DNA from 4 places in the Pseudocitrobacter corydidari genome. Region 2 is predicted to be linked to each of the others. Evidence: predicted binding sites of a transcription regulator. Region 2 holds the regulator's gene; each other region holds the start of a gene.
What was found. Region 2 encodes CRP, which controls carbon source genes, mostly activating them, when cyclic AMP is high. Its sites were predicted from a motif close to ATGTGANNNNNNTCACAT; they were not measured.

Region 1: drpB (cell division protein DrpB) is a predicted target of CRP. The motif match lies at 1,060-1,077, and genes of this name have one in related genera.
Region 3: G163CM_RS02245 (mannitol dehydrogenase family protein) is a predicted target of CRP. The motif match lies at 1,146-1,163, and genes of this name have one in related genera.
Region 4: G163CM_RS01560 (YfcZ/YiiS family protein) is a predicted target of CRP. The motif match lies at 1,190-1,207, and genes of this name have one in related genera.

What each region holds. Positions count from the first base shown of each region.
Region 1 covers NZ_CP087880.1:769,158-771,365, reverse strand. The annotation lists gene G163CM_RS03460 (phosphohydrolase) at 1-674, opposite strand, end outside; gene drpB (cell division protein DrpB) at 732-1,001, opposite strand; gene ompC (porin OmpC) at 1,698-2,208, shown strand, end outside.
Region 2 covers NZ_CP087880.1:4,273,550-4,275,757, forward strand. The annotation lists gene G163CM_RS19780 (YccS/YhfK family putative transporter) at 1-631, opposite strand, end outside; gene crp (cAMP-activated global transcriptional regulator CRP) at 680-1,312, opposite strand; gene G163CM_RS19790 (OsmC family protein) at 1,613-2,017, shown strand; gene G163CM_RS19795 (phosphoribulokinase) at 2,099-2,208, opposite strand, start outside.
Region 3 covers NZ_CP087880.1:501,685-503,892, forward strand. The annotation lists gene G163CM_RS02245 (mannitol dehydrogenase family protein) at 1-1,054, opposite strand, end outside; gene uxuA (mannonate dehydratase) at 1,260-2,208, shown strand, end outside.
Region 4 covers NZ_CP087880.1:345,472-347,679, forward strand. The annotation lists gene fadL (long-chain fatty acid transporter FadL) at 1-940, opposite strand, end outside; gene G163CM_RS01560 (YfcZ/YiiS family protein) at 1,313-1,597, shown strand; gene fadI (acetyl-CoA C-acyltransferase FadI) at 1,760-2,208, shown strand, end outside.

The sequences.
Region 1 (2,208 bases), 1.5 Mb from region 2:
CGCACCACCACTTCATCGAGTCCCTGCGGATCGCCACGCAGTTCGGCACTCAGTTTCGCCATAAACTGCACCAGATAGTCGGCGTTATGCTGTGCAAGCATGCGCCCTCTGGCCGTTTGCATGGTTTGCGGCAACCGTAACAGCTTGGTTTGAAAGTGATCCAGCGCCCAACGTTTATCGTCTAATGGGCGAGAATCAGCAAAAGGATCGTCCGCATCAAACAGCGGCGTGTTCATGGCGCCCGACACGGCAAACACGCGCGCAAGGCCGATCGCCCCCAACGCTTCAAGGCGGTCGGCATCCTGCACAATTTTCGCTTCCAGCGTCAGCGGCGTTATCTGCGCGCTGAAACTGTGGGCCTCGATGGCGTGCGCTAAAGCAGCAAAGTGCTCATTTGGGAAGTCGGGGAAATCCTCACGCAGAATAGCCAGTGTGCGTTCGGCGGATAACCGCGATGCGCGAGAACGATCGGGATGATTTTTGGGCGGGCTGATAATGTCGTGAAAATAGCAGGCCGTAAGCAGTACCAGTAAGTTGACCGGCTCGTCGGCGGCGATGTGCCTGGCGCTGTGCCAGACACGGCGGAAATGGGAAATATCGTGGGCGGCATCGCCACCGGGGTAATGTTGTGCGAACCAGCGTTCGAAACGCTGCTGCCATGCATCGATTGTCATGCTTTGCGGCCTTAATCCGTTTCCAGGCCGCGAGAATAACAAAATTTGCCTAGCGCATCATTCCTGAGTCTGACGAGGACGGGTATACCAGGCGATGCCGCCGAGGATCAACCCAACAATGCCGAGCACGATAAACCCCGCAAGCGCACCAAGCAGTTTGCCGGAGGTCGAGGCAATTTCACCATCCAGCGTCGCACCAGGGATGGTTTCAACCTCGCTAATGACCCAAAAGTAACGCACCATCGCCCAGACAAAATAGCCGCAGAACGCATAAAAAACCCATAACGCCAGCTTACCGCCAGGGCCACGCGTCATTGTTTCTTCCATATAACACTCTCATTTAGCGAGGAAAATCGTTGTTGCTGCAATTCCACTTAAGGAATAAGTGTGATTGCGGTCACATTATAACGACTCTTTGCGCGCTGAGTAGTACTGGTCGGTCCTGCCTGGGCGCAAAATGCCGATCGTTTGATCTTCGGCAATTTTGTGAAGTGGCGCCCGATCCTTTAGTCAGCGCAGAACACAGGGGTGGGTTCCTCACCATGAAAAATAATTTTCTTGAATGTGTCAGATATATGGATTTGCTTTCTTGATATTTTGCGCTCCGTTTTCAGACTTTCTTTTTTATTTCGTTCGTGCAACTATAATTACGTTATTAGCCTTTTGTTGTTTTACACTGCACTCGTTAATTTTTTCATCTATAGCAGGCCCGATAAGTTTTTTATCGGGCTTTTTTTTTGTTCCCTGCGCTTAAAAAACTCTCTCATAGAATACATAATCTTTATAAATACCCCATGAGTACGCCGTCTCTCAAATCAATAAAATCAATAGATTAAATAACCACATCAAATGCAAGTGAAATAAAATATACATCAATTAAATAATGGAAATATTTTGCAATGTTTAATATAAAATAGTTACATTTTTGGCGTAAAATAAAATGAACTCTATAGATAATATCGCCGCTGCAATGCTGACATTTTAAAAGCATTCATAAACATTATTATTTAAAGGAAATAAATAATGAAAAGAAAAGTATTGGCAATTATTGTTCCGGCATTATTGGTGGCTGGTGCAGCAAATGCGGCTGAAATCTATAATAAAGACGGAAACAAACTGGATCTCTATGGGAAAGTCGATGCACGTCATACTTTCTCTGACAATCCGGGTGACGATGGTGATGAAACCATCGTTGAACTGGGCTTCAAAGGTGAAACTCAGATCACTAACGAATTAACCGGCTTCGGTAACGCGCTGATGAAAGTTAAAGCCAGCGATACCGAAGGCAGCGACAACATGTACGCAAAACTGGCTTTTGCCGGTCTGCGTTATGCAGATGCAGGTTCATTCGACTATGGTCGTAACTACGGCGTAGTGTATGACGTAGAAGCGTGGACCGATATGCTGCCTGTATTCGGTGGCGACTCTTATACCTGGACTGATAACTTCATGACAGGCCGTGCAAACGGCGTTGCGACCTATCGTAATACCGACTTCTTCGGTTTGGTTGAAGGTTGGAACTTTGCGCTGCAAT
Region 2 (2,208 bases):
AACACTGGGAAATCAGGTCGACCACTTTCTGCTGACGATTAAGCAACGGCGGCAGGGCGGTATTGGGGTCGGTATGTTGCGTCAGCAGGCTATATTTGGCTTCGCAGTACTCCGCCAGTTGGCGGTAAAGCAGGCTCAACGACTCGCGCAGCGGCTGTTCGCGCCATAGCCAGAACCAGAACCAGTTAAACAGCCCGTACCATAGCGTGCCGAGCGCGTAGATAAGCAGCGGTTCCCAGATGGGCATATTGCCCGCCAGGCTCAGGGTAAAAATGGCGGCAATCAGCGAGGCCGGAAGCAATCGCCCGTGCAGCGCGCTGATTTCGGCGGTAACGCCCAGCACCATCGCCAGACCGGTAAGAATAAACGGCAGCGGGATATCATCGGCCAGCAACAGTTGCACAATCAGGCTGCAACCGGCGAACAGAGACCCACCGATAATCAGGCGTTTGAAGAAGCGTTTATGGGGAGTATCCAGCCCGGCGATGTTGCAGCAGGCAGGCACTAAAGAGAACAGTAAGCCGTGTTGAAGCTGGCCGAGGATCAGGCCGACGGCGACCGGCAAACATAACACCAGCGTTTGCCGCAGTGCATAGTTGACTTCCGGGTGGTAAATCAGCCTGCGCCACATAAGAGACAAAAACGGCGTATTGCGCGAACAATACGCCGTCAGACGAGATTAACGCGTGCCGTAAACGACGATCGTTTTACCGTGTGCGGAGATCAGGTTCTGATCTTCCAGCATCTTCAGAATGCGGCCCACGGTTTCGCGGGAGCAACCGACGATCTGACCGATTTCCTGACGGGTGATTTTGATCTGCATACCGTCCGGGTGGGTCATGGCATCCGGCTGTTTTGCCAGATTCAGCAGCGTCTGTGCGATACGACCGGTAACGTCGAGGAACGCCAGGTTGCCCACTTTCTCAGAGGTAACCTGCAGACGGCGCGCCATCTGAGAGGAGAGACGCATCAGGATATCCGGGTTAACCTGGATGAGCTGACGGAATTTCTTATAGGAGATTTCAGCCACTTCACAGGCGGTTTTCGCCCGAACCCAGGCGCTACGTTCCTGGCCTTCTTCAAACAGGCCCAGTTCACCGATGAAATCGCCCTGGTTGAGGTAGGAAAGGATCATCTCTTTGCCTTCCTCATCCTTGATGAGTACTGCCACGGAGCCTTTAACGATGTAGTACAGCGTTTCCGCTTTTTCACCCTGGTGAATCAGCGTGCTCTTCGATGGGTACTTATGAATGTGGCAATGAGACAAGAACCATTCGAGTGTCGGGTCTGTTTGCGGTTTGCCAAGCACCATGCGCGGTTATCCTCTGTTATAAGCTATCGCCAGCGGCAAATCAGGCTACCACTGGTGGAAATAATGTCCTTCCCTCTACCTGGGAAGTTGGCCGTCAAAAATTGTCGCAGCCAGTATGTGATGTCCTCTGCATACATGCAGTACGTTTATGTATCTCTGTAGCATCCCGACTGTTTTAGCATAGCTTTCGCCGTGTGTCTCCTGGTGTCTCGCTTCAGCATGACCCAGGTCTACTTCCGTTGCGAGATTTGTTATGTGCGCGTAATCTGACAATAAATTTGCAACTCTGGAGTGACTATTATGCAAGCGCGTGTGAAATGGGTTGAAGGGTTAACCTTCCTGGGTGAGTCGGCTTCCGGGCACCAGATTCTAATGGATGGCAACTCAGGTGATAAAGCGCCAAGCCCGATGGAAGTCGTGCTGATGGCTGCGGGCGGTTGTAGCGCTATTGACGTCGTGTCAATCCTGCAAAAGGGCCGTTACGACGTGACCGATTGTGAAGTTAAGCTGACCTCTGAACGCCGCGAAGAAGCGCCACGTCTGTTCACGCACATCAATCTGCACTTCATTGTGACCGGCAAAGAACTGAAAGATGCGGCGGTGTCCCGGGCGGTGGATTTGTCCGCTGAGAAGTACTGTTCAGTGGCGCTGATGCTGGGCAAAGCGGTGAACATTACCCATTCTTATGAGGTGGTGGAGGGGTAACGCCCGCGTCGCCTTTATGTCGGATGGCGGCTACGCCTTATCCGACCTACGAAAGCTTTGTAGGTCGGGTAAGGTGCTATTTCACCCAATCTTCTTCCCTTCCATCAACCGCTGCACCAGCGGCGTCATGATCAATTCCATCGCCAGCCCCATCTTGCCGCCGGGAACGACCAGCGTATTCATATGAGAGA
Region 3 (2,208 bases), 1.2 Mb from region 2:
CGGCATAAGCGCCTAAGTCTACATCGGTAATCTTCAGCGTGGGGGCTTGCTCCGTCATCATTAAGCGATGCGCCGCGAGGCGGAAATCGGCGTCCTGCATGCAGTCGCTGATATGCTGATAGCCCGCCAGATAGCCCAGATATGCCAGGAACGAGTGGCTGCCATTAAGCATGCGCAACTTCATCTCTTCCCACGGCAACACATCATCAACCAGCTGCGCCCCGGCGATTTCCCATGCCGGGCGGCCCGCCACAAAGTTATCTTCAATAACCCACTGGATAAACGGCTCACAACTGATCGCACAGGGATCATTCACGCCGCCCAGCTCATTGGTGATTTCTGCAAGCGACGCGTCGGTGGCCGCCGGAACGATGCGATCAACCATGGTGCCGGGGAAGGTGACATGCGTAGCTATCCACTCTGCCAGGGCCGGATCGCGCTGTTTTGCCATGCCCAGCACGGCGTTTTTCACCACGTGACCGTTGTCCGGAATATTGTCGCAGGAGAGAACCGTAAAAGCGGAAAGCCCGCGTTCGCGACGGCGGTGCAGGGCTTCGACCAGGATACCCGGCGCAGAGTGGGGCTCCTGCGGATGGTCGAGATCGTGCGCGATGCGTGGCTGATTCACATCCAGTTGCCCGGTCGCCGGGTCAATGCAGTAGCCTTTCTCGGTGATCGTCAGCGAAACAATTGCCACCTGCGGCTCGCAGAATTTCTCAATAATCGCCGCCAGCGAATCGAGTTTGGCGTTCAGACATTCATGCACTGCACCAATCACGATCGGTTGATTACCGTCGCCGCTTTTTTCCAGCACCGTGAACAGATGATCCTGCGCGCGAAGCTGGCTCATCAACAGGTCGCCGCTAAACAGGCTGATCTCGCAGATCCCCCAATCGCCGCCTTCGGCATTAAGCACCCGGTCAGTCAGCAGTGCCTGATGCGCGCGATGGAAGGCACCGAAACCAAAATGCACAATCCGCGAGCGCAGTGCTTTTCTATCATAATGAGGCAGTTGCACATTCTCAGGGAGCGTACTGTTGGCGATTGTTTTCATTGTTTACACGTCCGATTAACCAGTAATTAACAATGCCAGTGTAAAGTTATATGACAACAAATTGAATTGGTGTGCCGAATTTATCCGGGTAATGTGAGCCAGATCAATCATTGCGGGGGCCGTATTTGACCACTACGAATAAACATGTATGGTAGTCGTCATTAACGAACATTTTATTGGTATAACAAGTTGAGAGGTTGAGGCGATGGAACAAACATGGCGTTGGTATGGCCCAAATGATCCGGTTTCCCTTGATGATGTGCGTCAGGCTGGCGCAACAGGCGTCGTGACGGCGCTGCACCACATCCCGAATGGTCAGGTCTGGCCAGTCGAAGAAATTCAAAAACGTCAGGCGATGCTGGCGGAAAAAGGGCTGACCTGGTCTGTTGTTGAAAGTATACCGGTTCATGAAGATATCAAAACGCATTCCGGCGAGTACAAAACCTGGATTGCTAACTACCAGCAGAGCATTCGTAACCTGGCGACCTGCGGCATTGATACCGTGTGCTACAACTTTATGCCGATCCTTGACTGGACGCGTACGGACCTCGAATACACGCTGGAAGATGGTTCCAAAGCGCTGCGTTTCGATCAAATCGCGTTTGCTGCGTTTGAGCTGCACATCCTGAAGCGTGAAGGCGCACAAGCCGATTACACCGCCGAAGAGCAGCAGCAGGCGAAAGCCTATTTCGACGCCATGACCGCGGCGGACATTGAAAAACTGACCCGCAATATCATTGCTGGCCTGCCGGGCGCAGAAGAGGGCTATACCCTGGATCAGTTCCGTGCGCGTCTGGCTGAGTACGATCACATCAGCAAAGATCAACTGCGTGAAAACATGGCTGTCTTCCTGCGTGCGATTGTGCCGGTTGCAGAAGAAGTGGGCGTGCGCCTTGCGGTTCACCCGGACGATCCGCCGCGCCCGATCCTGGGCCTGCCGCGTATCGTTTCGACCATCGAAGATATGCAGTGGCTGAAAGAGACCGTCGACAGCATCAATAACGGCTTCACCATGTGCACCGGCTCTTATGGCGTACGCGCCGATAACGACCTGGTGAAAATGATTGAAACCTTCGGTGACCGTATTCACTTCACGCACCTGCGTTCTACTTGCCGTGAAGATAACCCGAAAACCTTCCACGAAGCTGCGCATT
Region 4 (2,208 bases), 1.1 Mb from region 2:
AGGTTGCGCTATAGTGGATAGCCCACTGCGGCGCCACACGGTTGTAACCGGAGATTTCCCACATTTCTGGCAGATTCAGCGTCAGAGAACCATTGGTGGTGCTGCCATTGGTGCCTGCCGGAAGGCCGAAATTACCGAGGATTTGGTTATAGGCTGACGGAAGATCGCTCTTATAATCGCCATCAAAGTCAATTTTCACTTCAGAACGGTAGGTAAAGCCGTAACGGTTATTCTTATCGAGCTCAAACAGAATACCGGCATTCCAGCCAAAGCCCCATTCGTCACCTTTCAGGTGCGCAATTTTCGTGTTTGCCGGGATCTGGCTGACCTGGCCTGCCAGTGCAGGTGGCAGAGCACCAGAACCAGCAACGATCTGACCTAAATCACCCGCGTAGCGGTCGATTTTTGCACGGGCGTAAACTGCGTTAAAGCCCGCCCCGAAGCTCCACTGAGGGCTCAAACGATAAGCGCCGCTCAGGTTCAGGTTCATTGTTTCGAGGTCAGTCGTACCACCGTACGCGCCAGCGGCGTAGGTATCGTTAAACTCGGTTGCCAGACCATAGTTAGAGGTAACAGATGCCCCCCAACCGAACTGATCGTTAATCGGCATCACGAAGTGAACGTTTGGTACCCATGCGGTAGGCGCAATGTTATCCGCTTTCAGGCTGTTGCCGGTTGGCGAGCGGCCTGAAACGTTTACATCCGGGTCAATATAAACCGCACCGGCAGAAAACGTCGGGCGATCAAACATCATAATCAGCGCGGGGTTACGGCTGGCGTTGCCTGCATCGTCAGCGATGGCACCTTCACCGGAATAGGCGCGGCCCAGACCAGAGGAAGAAAACTCATTAAGCTGGAAGCCTGCAGACCAGGCGTGGGTAGAAACGAGTGCCACTGCGACTGCGAGAGCAGACTTTGTAAACCGGGTTTTCTGGCTCATGACCATAACCTCATTGAGTTATTTTTATACAAAAAATGTTACATGTAGTAACAGAAGCGCGAAGTGTAGGGGCTGGACTACGTCAGAGAAATCAGACCAGTGACGAGAGTATAGGTCTGACCAGATATGATGTTGCAATATTGTTTCTCAGATTTTACGTATATGATCACCGAAACGGGATCTGGTTAGCAAATTTGGTGAGGTTGAGCTTCATCTGTTTGGGTGATTTTTGTTTTAGATCATTTTTAAGTGTGATTTCGGTCACTTATCCCAATTGGGATAATTAACGACTGGAGGGAGCTTTCCGGGGAGCGTAAAATAACGGCATCGTTTATCTGGCACCTTCGCGTGCATATACAGAGGAAATCTACAATGAGTAAATGCAGTGCTGATGAAACCCCGGTTTGCTGCTGTATGGATGTTGGCACCATCATGGACAACTCCGATTGCACAGCCTCCTATAGCCGCGTTTTTGCAACTCGCGCTGAAGCTGAAGAAACCCTCGCTGCGCTGACTGAACGCGCGCGTGGTGTTGAATCCGATCCGTGCGTCATCACCCCAGTCTTCAAAGACGTTGAGGGCGGCGTACAGATGGATATCGATTTTGTTTTTGCCTGCGAAGCAGAAACGCTGATCTTCCAGCTGGGTCTGCGTTAATCCATACCAAACGCCTCTGCATCGCAGGGGCGTTTTCTTTTCTCCCTCCAGTGTGTTTTAGCTCCCATTTTTCCCTCTCCCTTATTGGCTTAATGTAAAAAATTAGTTAAGACTGTTATCAGGTCCGACCACTTTGGTTTTATCTTTTAACAGGGGAGTTTTATGAGTCAGGCATTACCGCTTATCACCCGTCAGGGCGATCGCATTGCCATTGTCAGTGGTTTACGTACCCCATTTGCCCGTCAGGCCACCGCGTTTCACGGTGTACCGGCGATTGATCTCGGTAAAATGGTGGTGGGCGAAATGCTGGCGCGTAGCGAAATTCCCCCTGAAATTATCGAACAGCTGGTTTTTGGCCAGGTGGTTCAGATGCCAGAAGCGCCCAACATTGCCCGTGAAATTGTCCTCGGGACGGGGATGAACGTGCATACGGATGCCTACAGCGTCAGCCGCGCCTGTGCCACCAGTTTTCAGGCAGTGGCAAACGTGGCTGAAAGTCTAATGGCGGGGACTATTCGCGCGGGTATTGCAGGCGGGGCGGATTCCTCCTCCGTGCTGCCGATTGGCGTCAGCAAAAAGCTGGCGCGGACGCTGGTGGATGCCAATAAAGC